DNA from 3 places in the Halomonas sp. LES1 genome. Region 3 is predicted to be linked to each of the others. Evidence: riboswitches for the same ligand, from Rfam matches in the RefSeq annotation. Region 3 holds a riboswitch; each other region holds the start of a gene.
What was found. A riboswitch is a leader RNA that binds a small molecule or an ion and turns the genes downstream of it on or off. The one in region 3 is predicted to bind thiamine pyrophosphate.

Region 1: it holds a riboswitch for thiamine pyrophosphate, as region 3 does, so the genes downstream of both, RM463_RS03355 (3-oxoacyl-ACP reductase) here and thiO (glycine oxidase ThiO) in region 3, are expected to answer to the same signal.
Region 2: it holds a riboswitch for thiamine pyrophosphate, as region 3 does, so the genes downstream of both, thiM (hydroxyethylthiazole kinase) here and thiO (glycine oxidase ThiO) in region 3, are expected to answer to the same signal.

The regions. Positions count from the first base shown of each region.
Region 1 covers NZ_JAVRGC010000001.1:700,558-705,755, forward strand. Annotated here, with positions in the region: gene RM463_RS03345 (sodium:solute symporter family transporter) at 1-910, shown strand, start outside; gene RM463_RS03350 (LLM class flavin-dependent oxidoreductase) at 1,028-2,347, opposite strand; gene RM463_RS03355 (3-oxoacyl-ACP reductase) at 2,347-3,138, opposite strand; TPP riboswitch at 3,172-3,265, opposite strand; tRNA gene RM463_RS03360 (tRNA-Gly) at 3,524-3,598, opposite strand; tRNA gene RM463_RS03365 (tRNA-Glu) at 3,637-3,712, opposite strand; tRNA gene RM463_RS03370 (tRNA-Gly) at 3,716-3,790, opposite strand; tRNA gene RM463_RS03375 (tRNA-Glu) at 3,862-3,937, opposite strand; tRNA gene RM463_RS03380 (tRNA-Gly) at 3,960-4,034, opposite strand; tRNA gene RM463_RS03385 (tRNA-Glu) at 4,059-4,134, opposite strand; tRNA gene RM463_RS03390 (tRNA-Met) at 4,261-4,337, shown strand; gene RM463_RS03395 (M18 family aminopeptidase) at 4,383-5,198, opposite strand, start outside.
Region 2 covers NZ_JAVRGC010000004.1:154,849-160,046, reverse strand. Annotated here, with positions in the region: gene RM463_RS11080 (DMT family transporter) at 1-572, shown strand, start outside; gene thiE (thiamine phosphate synthase) at 613-1,227, opposite strand; gene thiM (hydroxyethylthiazole kinase) at 1,217-2,038, opposite strand; TPP riboswitch at 2,071-2,169, opposite strand; gene nhaD (sodium:proton antiporter NhaD) at 2,216-3,682, opposite strand; gene RM463_RS11060 (CBS domain-containing protein) at 3,817-4,425, shown strand; gene RM463_RS11055 (hypothetical protein) at 4,604-4,771, shown strand; gene RM463_RS11050 (ATP-binding protein) at 4,798-5,198, opposite strand, start outside.
Region 3 covers NZ_JAVRGC010000001.1:322,018-327,215, forward strand. Annotated here, with positions in the region: gene rnt (ribonuclease T) at 1-481, shown strand, start outside; gene RM463_RS01600 (Grx4 family monothiol glutaredoxin) at 571-915, opposite strand; gene argF (ornithine carbamoyltransferase) at 1,080-2,006, shown strand; gene RM463_RS01610 (hypothetical protein) at 2,087-2,392, shown strand; TPP riboswitch at 2,532-2,652, shown strand; gene thiO (glycine oxidase ThiO) at 2,711-3,808, shown strand; gene thiS (sulfur carrier protein ThiS) at 3,805-4,032, shown strand; gene RM463_RS01625 (thiazole synthase) at 4,032-4,850, shown strand; gene ggt (gamma-glutamyltransferase) at 5,045-5,198, shown strand, end outside.

The DNA.
Region 1 (5,198 bases), 380 kb from region 3:
GATCTTCACCGACAAGGTGCAGATGGTCGTGATCATGCCGCTGCTCGCCGTGCTGCTGATCGTCGGCTGGCAGGCCGCCGGCGGCGTCGGCCCCACCCTCGCCGGGCTCGAGTCGGCGGCACCGCAACTGCTGGATATCACCGACCTGGGGGGGCTCAAGGCCGGCCTCACCTTCTTCCTGGCCGTGATGCTGACCGGACTCTTCTATCAGGGCAACTGGCAGCGGGTCTACGCGGCGCAGAGCAACCGCGCCGTGGGGCTTGGCTTTCTGCTCGGCGGCCTGCTGAGCGCCCCGATGATCTTCGTGATGGGCCTGTTCGGCCTGGCGTTCGTGGGGCTGGGCCTTCCCGGTGACGGCTCGGTCGCGCTGTTCAGCGTGCTGCTCGCCGACATTCCCGACTGGTTCGCCGTGGGCCTGATCTTCCTGGGCCTGGCGCTGGTCATGAGCAGCGCCGACACCACCATCAGCGCCGCCTCGAGCATGATCGCCGTGGATGGCGGACGGCTGCTGCCTGACGCCAGCGGCCAGCGGCTGATGCGACTGTCGCGCTGGCTGATCCTGCTGCTGGCACTGCCGGTGACCTTCGTGGCCGCCCAGGGCTACAGCGTGCTCTACCTGTTCCTGCTGGCCGACCTGCTCTGCTGCGCGGCGGCCTTCCCGGTATTCTTCGGGCTGTTCAACCGCCGCTTCGACGGCCGCGCCGCGGTACTGGCCACGCTCAGCGGCCTGGTCGCCGGACTCTTCCTCTTCCCGGCCCCGGGCGACGCCTTGAACACCCTGATGGAGTCCTTCCTGCTCGCCACCTTCGTGCCGGTCGTGACGGGCCTGGCGCTCCTGGCGCTGCTGCCGGCGAAGCAACGCTTCGACTTTGCGGCTCTGAGCGCCGGCACCCGACGCTTCGAGGGCTAAGGGATCACACGCCAACGCCCCCGGAAGGGGGCGTTGGCGTTTCTGGGACGTTAGCGCTTCGAAGGGCATTTGCGTTTCGAGGGACGTTTGCGTTTCAAAAAGCAGGTGCGCTGGACGCTAGGAGCGCCGGCCGGGCGGCCTCTCGAGGCCCAAGTGCCCCCGCAGCGTCGCCGCCTCGTACTCTTCCCGGAAGAGTCCGCGACGCTGCAGTTCCGGCACCACCTGATCCACGAAGTCCTCGATCCCGGAGGGCAGCGACGGCGGCATCAGGTTGAAGCCGTCCGCCCCGCGGCCGTGGAACCAGCGCTCCATCTCATCGGCGATGCTCTCCGGGGTACCGATCATGGTGCAGTGGCCGCCGCCGGCGGCGAGCCGCCCCAGCAGCTCGCGCAGGGTGGGCTGCTCGGTCTCGATGATGCGCAGGATGGTGGCATAGCGCCCCTGGGGACCACGGAACTCGGTCAGCGGCGGTAGTGGCGGCACCGGGGCATCCAGCTCCCAGTCACTGCAGTCCTGCTCGATGAACAGTCCCAGCTGGCGCAGCGAGGCCTCCACCGGCAGACAGTCGTCCAGCTCGCGCTGCTTGGCTCGAGCCTCCTCCATGGTAGCGCCCACATAGGTGACGAGCCCCGGCAGGATCGGCACCGGCGCGGTGCGCCCGGCCGCCGCCACCCGCGACTTGATGTCCCGGTAGTAGGCCTGGGCTGCCTCCAGGTCGTAGGCGACAGCATAGATCGCCTCGGCGTAGCGCGCCGCCAGATCGCGCCCCTGGGAAGAAGCACCCGCCTGTACCAGTACCGGGTTGCCCTGGGGAGGACGCGGCAGGTTGAGGGGCCCGTCGACCAGGAAGTGCTCACCGTGATGGTCAATCTGGCGCACCTTGTCGGGATCGGCATAGCGGCCCTTACGATCGCGCTCGATGGCGTCGTCGGACCAGCTGTCCCACAACGCCAATACCGTCTGCACGAACTCCTCGGCGCGCACATAGCGCTCGCCATGGGGGGGCATGGCCGTATAGCCATGGTTGCGCGCCTCGCTGTCGAACATCGAGGTCACCACGTTCCAGCCCACTCGCCCGCCGGAGATGTGGTCCAGCGAGCCCACCAGCCTGGCGGCGTGGAAGGGAGTGTAGAAGGTGCTCGAGAGCGTGCTGATCAGCCCGATCCGCCGGGTGGCCCGGCTCATGGCGGAGAGCGCGGTCAGCGGCTCGAGGTGCCAGTGGAAGCCATCCTCCACGCTGCCGGCGCTCATGCCATCGGCGAAGAACAGCGCATCCAGCTTGCCGCGCTCGGCGGTGCGGGCCAGGGACTCATAGTAGGCGATGTCGCCAAGCCGCTCGGCGCAGGAGTCGGGATGGCGCCATGCCGCGCGATGGTGGCCGCACCCCATCACGAACAGATTGAGGTGCAATTTCTCGTCGGGATTGCGTGCCTTCATCACCCTTTCACCAGTCCGCCGTCGACGATCAGGTTCTGGCCGGTGACCGCCCTGGCCCAGGGGGAGGCGAAGAACAGCGCCGCGTCGGCAAACTCCTCCGGGGTGGTCACCCGCCGCAGGGGGGTATTCTGCGCGATCAGGTCGAAGACCGCCTCCGGGGTCGCGCTGGACGCATCGGTGGTGCGCAGCAGCCCGCCGGAGATCATGTTCACGGTGATGTTGTCGGGCCCCAGGTCGTTGGCGAGCGTACGGGTCAGCGAGAGCAGCGCGGCCTTGCCCGCGGTGTAGTCGTGGTACGGCACGACGGGATTCTGGAACAGATTGGTGCCGATATTGACGATGCGTCCACCTCCCTGCTCGCGCATGCCGGCCAGCGCCGCCTGGATGGTGTTCAGCGCTCCCCGGTTGACACCCTCAAGCTGTTGCTGGAGATGCGACCAGTCCAGGGCATCGGCGTCGGGACGCGCGTCGCCGTTGAAGGTGAACGCGGGCAGGGCGTTGTTGACCACGGTGGTGATCGGCGTGCCGAAGTGCTCACGCGCCTGCTCGAACAGCGACTCGATCGCCTCGGCGTCACGCACGTCGGCCTGGACGGCCAGTACCCGCTGCGGCGCCTCCTTCACCAGTGCCTCGGCGGCATCGCGACTCTGGAAATAGTTCACCACCACCCGGGCGCCCTGCCCGAGAAAGGCTCGGGTCAGATGAGCGCCGAGCCCACGAGCACCGCCGGTAACAAGCACGACCTGCTGATCGATGGCCTGCTGGTCGATGGAGAGAGAGGAAACGGCCATGAAGACTCCTTGGTACGCGGCAAAGGGCGCCGCGCTGGAGCCGGCCGACATCCCTTCGCCAGTGTGAACTGGATCAGGTTCGACGGGTATTTTCTCAGCGGCCATGGCCGCACCCCGTGTCTAGTGGGGCACCATAGCGCATTCGGACGGACAGCAACAGCCGGGCCGGCATTCCGGCTCAAGCAGTGAGCCCTGGCCTGACCGGGGAAACAGGGGATCTTCTGGAGTGAAATACGAAAAACGACAAGACATCATCAGCCAGGCTGGCGCCTTAGCTTATGATCAGAATTCAGAGAGGGAGAACCGATTGGAGCGGGAAAGGAGATTCGACCGGGCTGGCGCTCCAGCTCCTGACGCGAGCCTTGGCCAGTAGCGTGAAACCGATTGGAGCGGGAAAGGAGATTCGAACTCCCGACCCTCGCCTTGGCAAGGCGATGCTCTACCACTGAGCTATTCCCGCTTGATATCGGTACTACTGTTGGCACGACGAGAGCGAGTTGGCGTCCCATAGGGGGTTCGAACCCCTGTTCCCGCCGTGAAAGGGCGGTGTCCTGGACCACTAGACGAATGGGACGCATGGAGCGGGAAAGGAGATTCGAACTCCCGACCCTCGCCTTGGCAAGGCGATGCTCTACCACTGAGCTATTCCCGCCTGTCTCGTACTTCTCGTTCTACTACTACTTCTACCACTACCTCGACGACTCTACGCTGCAGTCGAAGAAGTGGCGTCCCATAGGGGGTTCGAACCCCTGTTCCCGCCGTGAAAGGGCGGTGTCCTGGACCACTAGACGAATGGGACGCTGTATCTTCCTTTCAGAAGATGGAGCGGGAAAGGAGATTCGAACTCCCGACCCTCGCCTTGGCAAGGCGATGCTCTACCACTGAGCTATTCCCGCATTCCGGTTATCTGATGAGTCGAGTGGCGTCCCATAGGGGGTTCGAACCCCTGTTCCCGCCGTGAAAGGGCGGTGTCCTAGACCACTAGACGAATGGGACGCAATGTCTCGTCTCGTCGAGATGGCGCGCATATTATCGACCACACGGCCAAGTGTCAAGCCTTGGCATGCCTTCCATATCAGGCAGTTGACAGAGGGGCCAACGCTGGATAGAGTACGCGCCGCTGGCTACGTAGCTCAGTTGGTTAGAGCACATCACTCATAATGATGGGGTCCCCTGTTCGAGTCAGGGCGTAGCCACCAGAATCACGCAACCCGGCGCCATCGGCGCCGGGTTTTTTTGTGTGCTCAAGCCAGCTCGGGGCGGTTGCAGAAGGCAGCCAGCACCCGCGTCAGATAGGCCACATCCTCACTTCCCGCGGTCTCACGGATCGAGTGCATGGCCCACTGCGGCACCCCCACATCGAGGGTAGGCACACCGAGCCCGGTGGCGGTGATCGGCCCGATGGTGCTGCCACACCCCATGTCGGCACGCGTCACGAAGCTCTGCACGGGCACCTCGGCCTCGCGACAGAGGTCGCGAAACAGCGCCGCCGTCGCACTGTTGGTGGCGTAGCGCTGACTGGCATTGACCTTGATCACCGGTCCGCCGTTGAGCGCGGGACCATGGGCCGCATCGTGCTTGTCCTGGAAATTGGGATGCAGAGCATGCGCGTTGTCGCAGGAGATCATCCGCGAGGCCTGGATCAGCCGAATGAAGCCCTCCTCGCTGCCGTCGCCGAGCCGCTCGTGAACCCGGCGCAGCACATCTCCCAGAAAAGGCCCCTGGGCGCCGCAGGCACTGGCGCTGCCGACCTCCTCATGGTCGTTGGCCACCAGCACGACACCCTGCTTGCCATCACTGGCCAGCAACGCCTCCAGGCCGATAAAGCAGGAGAGCAGGTTGTCGAGCCGGGCGCTGGCAATCAGCTCCCCCTTGACCCCCACCCGCGCAGGCGGCTGCATATCATGAAAGCCCAGCTCGAAGTCGAGCAGCTCGAACGCCTCGATGGCGTGCTGCTCCGAGACCCACTCCTTGAGCAGCCTCGGCAGGTCGCCCTCCTCACCACCCTGCAGCAGCACCGGCGCCATCTGGGTCTGAGCGTTCAGCGCACGACCGCTGTT
Region 2 (5,198 bases), on a different contig from region 3:
CCGCCCCGCTGTTCGTCACCCTGCTCTCGGTACCGCTGCTGGGTGAGCGGGTCGACCGGCCGACACTGCTGGCCACCACGCTGGGCTTTGTGGGCGTGCTGGTGGTGGTGCGACCGGGTGGCGAGAGCTTCCAGCTGGGGGCCCTGGTGGTGGTCGGCGCGGCGGTCTTCTACGCGCTGACGATGATCACCGCGCGGCGTTACGGTAGCCGCGAGCACCTCTGGGCGCTGGTCTTCTACAGCACCCTGGTGCCGCTGCTGGTGTCTGCCACGACGCTGCCGTGGGTGTGGCAGATGCCGGCGCCCCTGCACTGGCCGGCCTTCCTGATGGCGGGCTTCCTCGGCGTGGGCGCGATGACCGGCCTGACCCTGGCCTTTCGCTACGCACCGGCCGCCCTGGTGGCGCCCTTCGACTACACCGCGCTGCTATGGGCGGTGCTGCTGGGGTGGTGGTTCTGGGACGAGGTGCCGGACCTCTGGGTCTTCGTCGGCGGCAGCCTGATCATCGCCAGCGGCCTGGCGATCGCCTACCACGAGCGGCGCACCTCGCTCGCGCGGCGCCCGACCGCCTGACCCAGGCATCAGGCGGGGCATGATTCAGTCGGGGCATGATTTAGTCGGGATAGAAGGCGCGCGCCGCGGCCTCCGGGTCCGGCATGCCGCAGATCGCCGAGATCACCGCCAGGCCCTGGGCGCCGGTCTGGCGTACCGCGGCGGCATGTTCCGCCTTGAGTCCGCCGATCGCCACGCTGGGCAGGGGACTGGCCGCCACCAGGCTGGCCAACCCTTCGAACCCCAGGGGGGCGGCATGGTCGTGCTTGCTCGGGGTGGCGAAGACCGGGCCAAGCCCCAGGTAGTCGAGACGCTCGACATCGAGGCGGGCCATCTGCTCCAGGGTCTGCACCGAGAGCCCCAGGATCGCCTGTTCCCCCAGTGCCGCTCGGGCCGCGGCCACCTCGCCGTCGTCCTGACCGATATGCAGGCCGTCGGCGCCGCTCTCCACCGCCACCGTCAGGCGGTCATTGATGATCAGCGGCACGCCGCTGCCGGCAAGGGCCGCCTTCAGTCGCCGGGCCTGGTCGATCAGCTCGCCGTCATCGGCATGCTTGTCGCGCAGCTGTATCACCGTGGCGCCACCGCGCACCGCGGCCACGACGGTCTTCTCCAGGCCATGGTCGGCGCACAGGCTCGGGTCGGTAACGAGGTACAGGGAAAGATCAAGGCGCATCGGACACCTCCAGGGTGGGCAGGGTGACAAGCTGGTCGTGGTCGAGGGCGTAGAGGGCATCGAGGAAGGCCACCGAAAAGCTGCCGGGGCCGCTGGCCACCTCACCGGCGCGGCGCCCCGCCTCGCCGTAGCAGGCGAGTGCCGCCACGCTGGCGGCGAAGGGATCCTCGGCCCCTGCCAGGAAGGCGGCCACCACCCCGGTGAGGGCGCAGCCCAGGGTGGTGACCCGGGGCATCAGGGGATGACCACCCGGCACCCGGGCCAGGTGCCGGCCATCGGTGACCAGGTCGACCTCACCGGTGACCGCTACCACCGCCGCGGTGCGCCGCGCCAGGGTGATCGCGGCCTGTTCGGCGGCCTCGATGGGGTCGCTGCTGTCGACCCCGCGACCGCCACTGCCCTGACGCTCCAGGGCGAGGATCTCCGAGGCGTTGCCGCGGATCACCGTCGGTCGATGTTCCAGCAGGCGCTGGCCTGCCTCGCGGCGATAAGCGGTGGCACCCACTGCCACCGGGTCGAATACCCAGGGCTTGCCCGCCAGCTGCGCGGCCTCGGCGGCCTCCTCCATGGCGGCCAGCCAGTGGGGAGAAAGGGTGCCGATGTTGATCGTCAGCGCATCGGCCAGCGCCGCAAACTCGGCGGCCTCCTCGCGGGCATGCACCATGGCCGGCGAGGCGCCCAGTGCCAGCAGCACATTGGCCATGGGATTCATGGCCACCAGATTGGTGATGTTGTGAATCAGCGGCGCCCGCTCGCGCAGGCGTACCAGGTGGGCGGCGGGGTCGATCGGTCCGCGGATGGCGGTAGTCATCATTCCTCCCGGGCGCGGGAGGTGCAGTCGCCGGGGTGGGCTGCACGACTCCCTACGCCGGCATGATCCGGGTCAGGTTCCAAGGGTGCGTCTCAACCGCGGTGGATGCCGCGGCGCCCCTGTCGTGGGCATCACTATCCCTGCCCCGGATAAGCCTGTAAAGCCCGTGCATCGATCTTAAAACAGGGAGTGATTGATCATCAGGTGCGTCGCCACGCTGGCCGCATAGCCCAGGGCGATGGCGGGCGCCCAGCGTAGATGGCCGGCAAAGGTGTAGATCCCGCGAGCCTGTCCCATCAGCGCCACGCCGGCGGCGGAGCCCATGGAGAGCAGGCTGCCACCGACACCGGCGGTCAGGGTGATCAGTAGCCAATGGCCCTCGGACATGTCGGGTGCCATGGAGAGCACGGCGAACATCACCGGAATGTTGTCGACGACCGCCGAGACGATGCCCAGCACGATGTTGGCCCACAGTGGGTTCCAGCCACCGTAGAGCGTCTCCGAGAGAAGTGCCAGGTAGCCCATGAAGCCCAGTCCGCCCACGCACATCACCACGCCATAGAAGAACAGCAGGGTGTCCCACTCGGCGCGGGCGATACGGCTGAAGATATCGAAGGGCACCACGCTGCCGAGCTGCTCCAGCTTCTTCCAGTCACCGCGCTGGGCATAACGGGTGCGCTTCCTGTCCAGTGAACGTGGCAGGCTGCGGCGCAGGAAGTAACCGAAGAACTGCAGCAGGCCCAGGCCGAACATCATGCCCATGGCCGGCGGCAGGCTGAGCACCGAGTGGCACAGCACCGAGATGGCCACGGTGAGCAGGAACAGCAGGATGATGCGCCGCGCACCACGCTTGAGCCACACCTCCTCGGTGAGGGTCGGAGGCTTGCGGTTGCGAATGAAGAAGTTCATTACCAGCGCCGGTACCAGGAAGTTGACCAGCGAAGGTGCCAGCAGCTGGAAGAAGGCGCCGAAGGGTAGCTGGCCGGCCTGCCACACCATCAGCGTGGTGATGTCGCCGAACGGGCTGAAGGCGCCCCCGGCGTTCGATGCCACCACCACATTGATGCAGCAGAGCCGGATGAAGCGGTCGTCGCCCTCGGCCACCTTGAGCACCACGGCGCACATCAACATGGCGGTGGTCATGTTGTTGGCGATGGCCGAGATCCAGAAGGCGAGGCAGCCGGTGATCCAGAACAGGCTGCGGTAGCTGAACCCCTTGCGTACCAGCCAGGCGCGCAGCGCATCGAATACCCGGCGCTCCTCCAGGGCGTTGATATAGGTCATCGCAACCAGCAGGAAGAGCAGCAGTTCGGTGTATTCGAGCAGCGTTTCGCGAAAGGCCGTCTCGGCCTGTTGGGGCAGTCCGGCACTGGTGTAGGCCCAGGCCACCAGCGCCCAGATCAGGCCGGCGGCGACCAGCACCGGCTTCGACTTGCGCATGTGCAGCAGCTCTTCGGACATGACCAGGGCGTAGGCGAGCACGAAGAGTGCCACCGAGATCACGCCGACCCCTGAGCCAGTGAGATCGAGGGGGCCGGCGCTGGCCATGGCAAGAGAGGGTATGGCCAGGCAGCAAAAACCAAGAAACAGAAACGCGCCGAGGCGGTAAGGCGCTTGGCGGAGGGCGTTCAGGGGAGATGTCATGGTGGCAGTGAAGCGTCGAGGAAGAGGGGGCAGCATGATAGCTGTTCTAGCCTTAAGGCTGCCTTAAGGGAGTCCTGTGAATGTAAATAAATGAATGCCGGTGGTACCCATTTACCCCGCACAGGAGTAATCCCATGAACCAGTTACACGCTTCCTTCATGCCTCTCAGTCGGCTCGAGGCAGCCCCGCGGCTGGCTACCCCTGCCCGGGATGGGTTCAGCGTATTGAATCCTGCCCTCGAGATGCTCACGGACTTCTTGCGGGTGGCTCCCCGCACGATTCGGGCCGATGCCGATGTCAATGAGGCCCACTTGATGATGCGCCATGGTGGATTTCGCCTGCTATTGGTCACCGATGATCAGCAGTGTTGCATCGGCGTGCTGGCAGCCCGTGAGGTCATTGGTGGTCGTCGCATCACGCTTGCCCAGCAACAGCATGGTCTCTCGAGCGATGAGGTGACCGTGGGCATGATCATGACACCCTGGCAGAAGCTCTCGGCCATGCCGCTGGAGCAGCTTGCCACTTTAACCATTGGCGACCTGCTGCTATCACTGGAATCGATGACCGACCAGCACCTGCTGGTGACCGAGCGCGATCAGCAGGGAAGCCTGCGAATTCGTGGCCTGGTCTCGGCGGCTGATATTCGACGGGCCGTCGGGCGGACGGAGAGCGCAACGCCAGAGGTGGCAACGGCGAATAGCTTTGCAGATACCTACAGGATGATGATGGGACATGATCTGTGAGGCAGTGGATGACCTTGGCACAGGCCATGTCGCGATAGGTATTGGCGGTGTTTCAGCGAAGCTATCGCGAGGATGCTCAGGACGCTGTCGAGTTCTTGACGACGAAGGCGCCTTCTCTGTCGACGGCGGAATCGCAATCACAAGCATGAAGGCTGTGAGCCTTCGAAAGGAGGGGGCCATGATCAAGGCACTGTTCTGGTGTTTCCTGGTGCTGCTTTTTCAGCTAGGGCTGCTGCACTATGTCGACAGGCGCGTATTGGGGATGACGTTCGGTGGGGACGAGGCTGGGGGCGAGAAGACAGTGTCGACCGATGGGGAGCCGCAAGCGTCGTTGGCTGACGAGTAGGGGGAGGTTGCGGAGGGACGCGAAGCTCAGGCGTCCCGGGGCAGCATCGCCACGACACGCAGCCCACCCCCGGGGGCGGGTCCGAGATCGAGCGTGCCGCCGTGGCGGGCCAGCAGGCGCTCGACGATGGATAGCCCCAGGCCGGCACCGGCTCCGGGGCCGACGCGATGGAAACGCTCGGTGACGCGCTCGCGCTCCGCGGCGGGGATTCCCGGGCCCTGGTCATCCACCTGCAGCATCAGATGGTCCGTATCGTCCTCCAGGGCCACCGTCACCCGGCCGCCGTCCGGGCTATAGCGCAGGGCGTTGCCGACCAGATTCTGCACCAGGATACCGATGGCGCCCGGCTCGGCGGCCAGTTGCCAGTCATCCGCCTCGTCGGCGACAAGGTCCAGGGTCTGGTTTCGCTCGATGGCCAGCGGTGAGA
Region 3 (5,198 bases):
GCCCTTTGCGGGTGCCAGCATCGAGCAATCGGCACTGGACTTCACCGGCATCCGGCTCGACGACCCCCTGCGTCGCCAGGTGGCGGTCAACGAGACCGAGGCGCTCAACGAGATCTTTCGTCCCATACGCAAGTCGATCAAGGCCCATGGCTGCACCCGCGCCATCCTGGTCGGCCACAACTCGGCGTTCGATCACGGCTTCCTCAACGCCGCGGTGAACCGTTCCGGCATCAAGCGCAACCCCTTCCACCCCTTCTCCAGTTTCGATACCGCCTCCCTGGCCGGCCTGATGTACGGCCAGACGGTACTGGCCCGGGCCTGCCGAGCCGCCGGCATCGAATTCAACAACAGCGAGGCACACTCGGCTCGTTATGATACCGAGCGCACCGCCGAGTTGTTCTGCGCCATGGTCAATCGCTACAAGGAGATCGGCGGCTGGGCCCAGACCCAGCGCGAACAGGGAATGGAAGAGGCGCCATAGGCTGGAAAGCAGCATAAGCCCGCCCCATAGCAAACACCCCCGCAGCCATGCTGCAGGGGTGTTTTTCTTCAGGCTTCTAGCTTATCGCTTCAGGCTTCCGGCTGGTCGTCCTTGTGCTTGGCGGCCGTTTCCTTGATCAGCGTTTCGAGCTCACCGTTCTGGTGCATCTCCATCACGATGTCGCAGCCGCCGACCAGTTCGCCCTCGACCCACAGCTGCGGGAAGGTGGGCCAGTTGGCGTACTTGGGCAGCTCGGTCCGAATATCCGGGTTATCCAGAATATTGACGAAGGCAAAGCGCTCGCCACAGGCCATCAGCGCCTGCACCGTCTGGGCGGAGAAGCCGCACTGGGGCAGCTGCGGGGTGCCCTTCATGTAGATCAGGATCGGGTTTTCGCCGATCTGGCGCTGGATGTTCTCGAGGGTGGTGCTCATGGCGTCTCCCTATGGGTGTAGCGGACAACAGAGGTCGCGAATGCCGGTACGATCAATACCTGATCCCGGCGGTAGGTCTTGGTGACAGCCATTCTACTGATCCACAACGCGTTGCGCATCCCCCGGCGGCTGGCTAGGATGAGCGCTTTTGCGAGGAGCACCGCATGGCCACTCGGCACTTCCTGACCCTGATGGATGCCAGCCCCGAAGAGCTGAGCAACATGATTCAGCGCGCCATCACCATAAAGAACGCGCTCAAGGCGGAGGGGCCCAACTACACTCCCTTCCCGAATCACACCATGGCGATGATCTTCGAGAAGTCCTCGACCCGCACCCGGGTCTCCTTCGAGACCGCCATGGCACACTTCGGCGGCCATGCGCTGTTCCTCTCTCCCCGCGACACCCAGCTCGGCCGGGGCGAGCCCATCGGCGACACCGCCCGCGTGCTCTCCGAGATGGTCGATATCGTGATGATCCGCACCTTCTCCCACGCCGGACTCGAGGCGTTCGCCGAGGCCAGCAGCGTGCCGGTGATCAACGCGCTGACCGACGACTACCATCCGTGTCAGCTGCTCGCCGATGTGATGACCTGGACCGAGCTACGCGGCAGCGTAAAGGGCAAGACCGCGGTATGGATCGGCGACGGCAACAACATGTGCCACTCCTGGATCAATGCGGCCCGCCAGTTCGACTTCCAGCTGCGCATCTGCTGCCCAGAAGGCTATGAGCCGCGCCAGGATATCCTCGAGGCCGCCGGCGATCGCGTCACCCTGCTGCGCGACCCCGCCGAGGCCGTGACCGGCGCCGATCTGGTAACGACCGATGTCTGGGCCTCCATGGGACAGGAGGAGGAGCAGGCCAAGCGTGAGGCGGCCTTCGCCGGTCTGCAGGTCACCGAATCACTGCTCGATCGCGCTCACCAGGACGTGCTGTTCCTGCACTGCCTGCCGGCTCATCGCGGCGAGGAGATCAGCGAGACCCTGCTCGACGACCCGAGGGCCGTGGTCTGGCAGGAGGCAGGCAATCGTCTGCATGCCCAGAAGGCACTGATCGAGTTCCTGCTCCTCGGCGAGGTCCACGACGCGCCGTAACCCCACTACTAGACCTTGGTCTTATTCGACCAAGGTTGTATACTGCGCCGCAGCACTTTCCACCAAGGAAGACGCGGCGCATGACTACCTCTTCGATCGACACCTTCGGGATGCAGCGCAGCCTGCGCCAATGCCTCGCCAACATGGCCGCCCTGCTCTATCGCCAGGGCCACGTGCTCGAAACCGTCACCGTCCCCCATCGTGGCCTCGACCCCACTGCGCTGGAAACGCTGGAGAGCGACAGCCACGAATGGTCGGTCTGTCAGCGCATACTCGAGTCCAGCGAGGCCGCTACCTGGAACGACCAGCGCCGCTTCGTGCTGACCGGCATGGGGCGCGAACTGCTCTTCGACATGTTCGGAGAGGGCGCCGCCGACTGCGCCTGAACCCAGCCTGACCCGCAACACCTCTCCTCGGCGGAGCACAGTCGCCGCCAGGGCCATGCCCCGGAGAGGCGCGATGAACATCAATGACCAAGGCCCGCCGACGCTCGATTGCGTCGGCGGGCCTTCTTGGTTATGTTGGCAGCTCTTGTCGGGGCGCCCCTCTCACCGTCATGCGGTATCAAGGGGCTGAGATCGGTACGGCCGAACCCGTTGAACCTGATCAGGTTGATGCCTGCGGAGGGAACAAGCTCGTGCCCCAGCCCGCCCCTACCCTGCATCCAGTCTGATCTCCACACCGCCAACCGCCGGATGCACCTCATGAACGCCACCCCACAACGCCGCATCGCCATCGCCGGCGCCGGCCTGCTCGGCCGGCTGACAGCCTGGCGCCTGCTGTGCGACGGCCATGCCGTCAGCCTCTACGATGCAGGCGACCTGGATACGCCGCCCGCCGCTGCCTGGACCGCCGCCGGCATGGTCGCTCCCCTGGCCGAAACGGTTGTCAGCGAGCACAGTGTCTATGAGATGGGGCAGATGGCTCTCGATCGCTGGCCCACCTGGTTAGAGGAGCTGCAGGCGCCCGGGCTATGGCATCAACACGGCAGCCTGGTGGTTGCCCATCCCCAGGATGGCAACGAGCTGATCCAGTTCCGCCGCGACCTTGCCGATACCTTGGGGGAAGGCGCCCTCTATCAGGAACTGGATGGCAGCGCCATCCATCATCTGGAGCCCGATCTGACCCGCTTTCGCCACGGTCTGTTTCTTGCCGATGAAGCACACCTGGATAACCGCGAGCTGCTGACAGGGTTGCTGGGGGCGATTCGTGAGCTGGGCGGCGAGTGCCATGCCCATACGCCGGTGGAAGTGCATCCCGGCGAAGTGGCCACCCCGGCGGGAAGACACCGCTTCGACCTGGTGATCGACTGCCGTGGCCATGGCGCCAAGCCCAACCACCCCACCCTGCGCGGCGTGCGCGGCGAAACACTGCATGTGACGACCAGCGAGATCACGCTGACGCGGCCGGTGCGCCTGATGCACCCGCGCTACCAGCTCTATGTGGTCCCCAAGCCCAATGGGCGCTTCGTGATCGGCGCCACCTCCATCGAAAGCGAGGATCGCTCACCGATATCGCTGCAGTCTTCGCTGGAGCTCTCCAGCGCCCTCTATACCCTGTCACCGGCCTTCGCCGAGGCGCGCATCCTCGAACAGGGCGTCAACCTGCGCCCCGCCTTCCGCAACAACCTGCCCCGGGTTACCCTAAGTGATGGGCTGATCAGCGCCAATGGACTGTTTCGCCACGGTTATCTGCTTGCCCCGGCAGTGGTGGAGCATCTGCTGAGCGAGATCCGGGGCCAAGGTGACAAGCCCTTCGCCGACCTACTGGACGGCCCCGTCCCACAGGAGACCCTATCGTGAAAGCGAGTGACCCCATGCATGAGATCACCCTGAGCCTCAACGGCGAGCCCGCTCGGCTCCCCGAAGGCACCCCCCTGGCGCAGGCCCTGGAGGCGTGGGGCTATGGCGAGCGTCGCGTTGCCGTGGCCATCAACGATGCCTTCGCGCCGCGCTCCACCTGGTCCGAGCGCACCCTCGGCGAGGATGATCGTATCGATATCGTGGCCCCGGTAGGAGGCGGCTGATGCACACCCACTCAACCCATGACGATGCGCTGGTGCTCTATGAAGAGTGCTTCAGCAGCCGTTTCCTGCTTGGCACGGCCCTCTACCCGTCGCCACAGGTGATGCAGGAGGCCATCGAGGCCGCCGACTGCGCCATGCTGACCCTGGGGCTGCGTCGCCAGAACCCCGGCGGCGGCGACGCCGGTGGCGACGGCGATGCCTTCTGGCAGATCCTGCGAGAAAGCGGCTGCCAGCTGCTGCCCAACACCGCCGGCTGTCGCTCTGCCCGGGAAGCCATCACGCTCGCCGAGATGTCCCGGGAACTCTTCGACACACCCTGGATCAAGGTCGAGGTCATCGGCGACGACTACAACCTTCAGCCCGACCCCTTCGGCCTGCTGGAAGCCGTTCGGGAACTGATCGAGCAGGGCTTCAAGGTGCTGCCCTACTGCACCGACGACCTGGTGCTCTGTCAGCGTCTCCAGGAGGCGGGCTGCCAGGCGCTGATGCCCTGGGGGGCACCGATCGGGACCGGGCGCGGCCTGATGAACCGTTACGCCCTGCGCACCCTGCGCGAGCGTATCGACGTGCCGATGATCATCGACGCCGGCCTCGGGGCGCCTTCCCAGGCCGCGGAAGCCATGGAGATGGGCTTCGATGGCGTGCTGCTCAACACCGCCGTGGCCAAGGCTCGTCGCCCGGCACAGATGTCGGCCGCCTTCGCCCGCGCCATCGAGGCGGGTCGCGAGGCCTATCTCGCCGGCCTGATGGAGCGACGCCAGACCGCCAGCCCCAGCACGCCGACCCTGGGCCAGCCCTTCTGGCACGCCACCCCCTGACACGACCACCGGCGAGCGTCATCACGCTCGCCGGTTTGACAGCAGCAGACTATCGAACCTAACTGAATGGGCGGCCCGGGGGCCGCCGATCGTTCCTGCCTTCGATCGCCACAGGCTGGCGATGAGGGCAGAACCCAACGGCGTACCCCACACACGAGGCTGCCACTCTGCTCACCAAAACAAGGAACACTACAATGAGCACTCGCTTTCTGACGCCCCCTGCGCCCAGAGCCCTGACCATCGCCCTCCTCTCGGCGAGCCTGCTGACCTCTCCCGCCGCCTTCTCCCAACAAGCCATTCTCGAGGGTGAGCGTTTCCATCCTCAGGAGAGTCGCAACGGCATGGTGG